2 regions of the Paenibacillus sp. P32E genome follow, and region 2 is predicted to be linked to the other one. Evidence: predicted binding sites of a transcription regulator. Region 2 holds the regulator's gene; the other holds the start of a gene.
The links. The regulator CtsR, encoded in region 2, represses protease genes until heat stress. The targets are predictions, from matches to a motif close to ATGGTCAATAAAGGTCAAACA.
Positions count from the first base shown of each region.

Region 1: a site for CtsR is predicted at 2,172-2,192, ahead of clpP (ATP-dependent Clp endopeptidase proteolytic subunit ClpP). Genes of this name have one in related genera too.

Region 1 covers NZ_LVYY01000077.1:35,554-38,971, reverse strand. Annotated here, with positions in the region: gene gap (type I glyceraldehyde-3-phosphate dehydrogenase) at 1-510, opposite strand, end outside; gene A3848_RS30210 (sugar-binding transcriptional regulator) at 627-1,679, opposite strand; tRNA gene A3848_RS30205 (tRNA-Arg) at 2,011-2,085, shown strand; gene clpP (ATP-dependent Clp endopeptidase proteolytic subunit ClpP) at 2,278-2,874, shown strand; gene A3848_RS30195 (GDSL-type esterase/lipase family protein) at 2,953-3,418, opposite strand, start outside.
Region 2 covers NZ_LVYY01000022.1:1,188-4,605, forward strand. Annotated here, with positions in the region: gene A3848_RS19140 (GNAT family N-acetyltransferase) at 1-700, shown strand, start outside; gene A3848_RS19145 (CtsR family transcriptional regulator) at 1,139-1,600, shown strand; gene mcsA (protein-arginine kinase activator protein McsA) at 1,630-2,154, shown strand; gene mcsB (protein-arginine kinase McsB) at 2,183-3,247, shown strand; gene clpC (ATP-dependent protease ATP-binding subunit ClpC) at 3,284-3,418, shown strand, end outside.

The DNA.
Region 1 (3,418 bases), on a different contig from region 2:
AACGATTCCGAACTTGTCGTTCAGGACTTTTGCCATTGGAGCCAGGCAGTTCGTTGTGCAAGAAGCGCCGGAGATTACTGTTTCGGAACCGTCAAGGATGTCATCGTTAACGTTGTAAACAACAGTTTTCATGTCGCCTGTAGCTGGAGCGGAGATAACTACTTTCTTAGCTCCACCTTTAAGGTGCTTTTCAGCGGCTTCTTTAGTGGTGAAGAAACCTGTGCATTCCAGAACGATATCAACGCCAAGCTCTCCCCAAGGAAGTTCTTCAGGGTTGCGGTTAGCAAGAACCTTAACATCTTTGCCGTTAACTTTGAAGAAGCCGTCATGCACTTCAACATCGCCTTGGAATTTACCTTGAGTTGTATCATATTTAAGCAAATGAGCAAGCATCTTAGCGTCAGTCAAGTCATTGATTGCTACCACTTCGATACCTTCTACATTTTGAATACGGCGGAATGCAAGGCGTCCAATACGTCCAAAACCGTTAATACCAACTTTTACACTCATTGAATAGTTCCTCCTAGATTTCGTTTTATTTATTCAAGACAGGCCGTGAGGCTCGTCAAGACAACAATGTTAAGTATAATGCATAAGTCCTTTGCTTGCTCCCCATATTCTGGAAGCTATAGGACTGCCTGGATCTGATTGTCAATTTCTTTGCCAATTTCGACAGCAGCTGCCTCATCGGTAACGAGTATATCCTCCTGCCCGAACCGCAGCATCGCATGAATGGCTTTCGCCTTGCGTTTGCCTCCTGCAATCCCAACAACCACTTCCGTGCGGATAATATCCTCAAGGCGGAGCCCCATAGTCAGCATGGTATGAACAACCTGACCTTCTTCATTGAAATAATAGCCGAACGATTCGGCAACCGCTCCTTCTTCCTGAATCTCCGAGACTGTAGTCTCATCCAGCTTGCGGCGGCGGGTCATTTCAATGGCATCCCCAATACCATGCACAATAATTCGTGATCTGCGGATAATTTGCACGATCTCTCCAATATTTGCGTCGAGCGCCAGTGACTGGTAAGCATCTTCACTAAGTAAATCAGGCACATGCAGAAGGCGGTAATTGGCTCCCATCCGTTTGGCCATCTTTGAAGCGATGGTGTTAGCCTGGATCTCCATGCTCTCACCCAATCCCCCGCGCGCCGGAACAACCCAAGCGTTCTTATAGGAAAGGGATAACGGAGGCGTGAGCTGATCAGCCATTTCAGCAAGCGTTGAACCGCCCGTAACGGCAATGGTATCATCCGACCGCAGTACACCAAGCAATGCCTTGGCGCCGGCGCGTCCCAGCTCACGCTTCGTGAACGGCGACGTCTCGCAATCACCAGGTACAACAATAACTTTGTTCAGACCATACGTTGTACGAATTTTATCTTCCAGATCATCCAGACCAAACAGGCTCTTGGCGATTGGCTCCAGCAGGTCAAGCAGTCTGCGCCCCGCATCGCTTACGCGCATGCCTACGCTCTCGATCTCAATGAGCCCTTGCGATTTCAGAAGATCCGTCTCGGCACGCAGCACCCGCTCTGTCATATCAAGCGATGCGGCAAGCGTTCTGCGCCCAATAATATCGGACAGCATGATCTGATGTAGAATCGTGTAACGTCTCTTAAGGGTTTCCATGAGATCAGGCAGAAGCTGCTTTTGGATTTCTAATAAATTACGCATGCTTTCACTCCTGCAACTTCGTCTTCCTCTTATTCCCTTGTCCATGGTCTTAAAACGTCCCGGGTTAACTTTTTAAGTCCCACCCATATTCTACCCAAATATTACGCGGAGTGCAAGTCTTCCGAGACTATAATTCTCAACCTCTTTTCATCTTATACATCTGCCGCGTCATGGAAAGTGCTGAAAGTCCTGTGACTCCCGGATAAAAGCCCTGTAAATGAATTTCCCCGAACGCTGGAGGCCGCATATTAGAAGAAGACAAAGATATTTTTACAGCAGTGTGATTAAGCCGTTGCATTTGAACCCTAAATAGATTATAATAGTTTCTGTTGCGCCCGTGGTCCAATGGATATGACGTAGGCCTCCGAAGCCTGAGATCCAAGTTCGATTCTTGGCGGGCGCGCCATTAATTTCACTTTTGTACATATTTTAGCAGTCCCACCTATAGTATTTAACCAAAGAGCCGCTTGTTGGCTCTTTTTTTATAAACTAAGTTTGACTTTCTTTGACTTTTTGTTTGAATTTGTTTATCATGTGGTTAATACGGTAACAGTAAAAATGAACACATTCGAAGAACCAATTCAAGGAGGTTTTCCACGTGAGTTATATTCCTATGGTAGTAGAACAGAGCAACCGCGGTGAGCGCGCTTATGACATCTATTCCCGCCTGCTGAAGGACCGCATCATTTTCCTCGGAACGGAGGTTAATGACGTGGTAGCCAATTCCATCATCGCCCAAATGCTCTTCCTGGCTGCCGAGGATCCGGATAAGGATATTCATCTGTATGTGAACAGCCCTGGTGGTTCCATCACAGCCGGAATGGCTATATTTGATACAATGCAATACATTAAACCGGATGTTTCCACCATTTGTGTGGGCATGGCCGCTTCCATGGGGGCTTTCCTGCTGAATGCCGGTGCCAAGGGCAAACGCTTCGCGTTGCCCAACAGTGAAATCATGATCCACCAGCCGCTGGGTGGTGCTCAAGGACAGGCTACAGACATCGAAATCCGTGCCCGCCGTATCCTTAAGCTCCGCGACAAGCTGAACCGTATCCTATCTGAACGCACTGGCCAACCGCTGGAGCGCATCGAGAAGGATACCGACCGCGACTACTTCATGACCGCTGCTGAAGCAGCTGAATACGGTATTGTCGATAAGGTTATTGAGAAGACGCTGCCTGCAGGCGTATAATTCTCAGCACATGCAAAAGAGGCTGCCTGGACCATCAAGGTCTAGAGCAGCCTCTTTTGTATGTGTAGCAGTAATTCGTTATCCGAGCCGGCTGTAACCCAAGGCATCGAGCTTCCCGGCGATTACACGGTACCCTCTGCCGTTAGGATGGACATGATCCAGTGACAGCAGTCCACGCTCATTGCCGGCGAACTCATGATAGATGGAGGCAAACCCGCATACATTGCTGCTGTAACCCGCAACATAGCCGTTAAACTGGCGTACCCAGTCTGTAGCTTCCGATAACTGGGGATAAGGATTATAGAGTCCAACCATCCGGATGATATAGGGCCGGCGGCTCCCGTTCTTTAACTGCCAGAGTGAACCCATAATCTCGCTGAAGTTTCTTTTACATGCGTAAAGCGCCCGTTCCAGCGCCGGAGACAGGTGACCCGGACGAAATGACACGGCTTTGGCTGCTTTGATCAGATCATTTCCGCCAATGGACAACGTTACAATATCTGCATCCCGGACAGCTTGGCGGAACATGGGGTCACGGCTTAGA
Region 2 (3,418 bases):
TACATTGGAGGAACTCTACAGTAGATTTGCCGCTGAATATAACGGTACTCTGCAGCGTGATGCGGACTGGTGGAAGCGGAGTGTATTGGATGATCAGATACACCACTGTGTTTTTTACTCGAAACTTGGTGAGCCAGAAGGATATGTGCTGTATAAACTAATCAATAATGAACTGATCATTGATGAATTTATTTACTTGAACGAAGTGGCGCGTCAGGGCTTGTGGACATTTCTTGCCAACCACGATTCAATGATAACTGGAGCTTCTCTCAAGCAAGTACCTTCTGATGATATTCTCCCATATTTGCTTCCGGACCCGCGCATTCCACAGGAAAATTATCCATACTTTATGGGGCGGATTGTGAATGCACAAAGGTTCGTGGAGAACTTCAACTTCCGACCCGTTAACAACCTTGAGAGTAGAACTCTGTATATTGAAGATGAGCATGCACCTTGGAACAATGGCTTGTGGTTATGGACTGTATCCGAGGACGGGGCAGCAACGTTAAGTTGCTTGGAAGGGGAAAAGGCCTCTGCTGAACTGAATTGCACCATAGGTACGCTTACTGTTCTGCTGTTAGGGTACAAGCGGCCGGGAGAACTGGCCAGATACGGGCAGCTAAAAGCAAACCCAGCAGAATTGGAATGGCTGGAAAAGGTCATCCCGCAGGCGAAAACGGCATTGTTTGATTTTTTCTAATCCTGTAATTTAAGACTCTCCCGTCTTCATAATGAAGCTGGGGGAGTTTTTTGCCAAATGAAAGTCAATCGAAATCACTATTCAAAACCTTGGTTTATTCACAATGGTTAGAATACAATTGCCCTAAAACGTAAAAAATAAAAGCAACCACTTGGAATTCAGTGAGAATGTGTTATAATATGAAAAAAGTCAAAGAAAGTCAAAGTCAACGCAGCTCGAATTCAATTTATTGAAGGAAGTAGAGACAATGGTGGCAGGCTCTTCATTAATGGCTTTTTTAGTATATCTCCGGAATGATGCTGTATTGCACTCTAAGTACTGAGGTATGAATGTAGTTTCGATTCGTGTCTCTGTTCTTGGGTTAAGTTCTATAGAGATCATTGCCGGACGGATGTACAGTCAGTTGCACTATAAGCTTTGAACACTGGAGGATGAGTGATGCGTAATATCTCTGATATTATCGAACAATATCTGAAGAATATTTTGCATGAAAGTCCCGAAGGTACGGTGGAAATTCAGCGCAATGACCTGGCGGACCAGTTCTCATGCGTGCCGTCTCAGATCAATTATGTCATTAGTACACGCTTTACTTTGGAAAAGGGTTATGTGGTTGAGAGCAAACGTGGCGGTGGTGGATACATCCGGATTCAGCGTTTTGAGCTGCCCCAGAATGTCGCCCTGTACGCACATCTCAATTCTACAATCGGAAAAGATATCGATCAAAATTCCGCCGAAGGACTGATTTATCAGCTGGAGGAGGCCCGGTTTCTAACCAAGCGTGAAGCGTGCCTATTGCGCGCTGCTGTTTCCCGGGAATGCCTGACGGTTAATCTGCCGTACCGGGATGAGATTCGTGCCAAGCTAATGAAGGCTATGCTTATCTCTTTATTGGGCAAATAATGGTCAAATCTTAAGGAGGGACACCGCTTATGCTTTGCCAGGAATGCGGGGTCAAACCGGCTACACTCCATTTCACAAAGATTGTGAACGGAGAGAAGACGGAGTTTCATATATGTGAAAGCTGCGCGCGGGAGAAAGGGGAGCTCATTCCTGGAACTTCTGGAGGATTCTCCATTCACAGTCTGCTGTCTGGTCTTCTGGATCTGGAAGGAGCAGGCAAGGGGAAAAATGCAGCTGCCCAGACCGTACAGAGTCTGAAATGTGAAAATTGCGGAATGACTTACTCCCAGTTCAGCAAGCTTGGTCGTTTTGGCTGCAGCTCCTGTTATAAATATTTTGACAGTACGCTGGACCCGCTCTTCAGACGGGTTCATGGCAGCACCGCTCATGTGGGTAAGCTGCCGAAACGTGCCGGAGCAAAGATCATGTGTAAACGCCAGATTGATGAACTGAAGCAGGAACTGCTGCATAGTATCGCACAGGAGGAATTTGAAACCGCAGCTGAGCTGAGGGATCAGATCCGCCAGCTTGAAAAAGAAATGCCACAAGAGTAAAGTCTTTGATATATAGGGGGGATACGACATGTCAAGTCTCCGGTTTACCGAACAAGCCCTTAGTGACTGGATGCGCTGCGGTGGCAGCCATTCCGAGATCGTCATCAGCAGCCGGATGCGGATCGCCCGCAACCTGGAGCATCTGCCCTTCCCTTTGCTGGCTTCGGCAGAGCAGTCGGAAGAGGTGCTGGACCAGCTCGCTCCTGTTTTCCAAGGAGAAGCAGCTGCGGATTTCGGCAACTTTCAACTCTTGAAACTGGATGAGCTGGATGAGCTGGACAAAAAGGTGCTTGTGGAAAAGCATCTCATTAGCCCTAACCTCGCTAACGAGTCACGGGGTGGCGCAGTCATCCTGAATGAGGACGAGTCGGTCAGTATTATGATCAACGAAGAAGACCATTTGCGCATTCAGTGTCTATTCCCCGGTCTACAGGTCAGAGAGGCTTGGGTAAGGGCGACAGCCATTGATGATATCTTTGAAGGCTCAGTCAATTACGCCTTTGATGATCGAAGAGGGTATTTGACCAGTTGTCCTACAAATGTGGGTACAGGGCTTCGCGCATCGGTTATGGTCCACTTGCCCGCACTTGTGATGACCCACCAGATCAACAGGATTTTATCCGCTGTCAATCAGGTAGGACTCACGGTGAGAGGGATTTATGGTGAAGGCAGTGAAGCGGTAGGGAATATCTTTCAGATCTCCAACCAGATCACGCTTGGCCAGACAGAAAGTGAAATTATCGAGAATCTCCATGGCGTAGTTACCCAGATTATTGAGCATGAGCGCAACGCGCGGGAACGGCTGTTGGTAGATTCCGCTTTGCGGATTACAGACAGAATCAAACGTTCTTACGGGATTTTGTCGTACGCGGCGGTGATGGAGCTAAAAGAGTCTGCACAACGGCTCTCCGATCTAAGGCTTGGAGTTGATCTTGGTATTTTGGAAGGACCGTCGATTTCAGTCCTCAACGAGCTGAATGTAAAGACACAGCCGGGTTTTCTGCAAAAAATGTTCGGCGACGAGCTTACAGCCACCGAACTCGATATGTACCGGGCGAAGCTGCTCCGGGAGACACTGGGATCACAACATTAATTATAGATATTTATTATCCGTGGAGGTGCAGGGGATATGATGTTTGGAAGATTTACGGAACGCGCACAAAAGGTGCTTGCGCTGGCGCAGGAAGAAGCCGTTCGTTTGGGACACAATAACATTGGGACAGAACATATTTTGCTCGGCCTGATTCGTGAAGGAGACGGCATT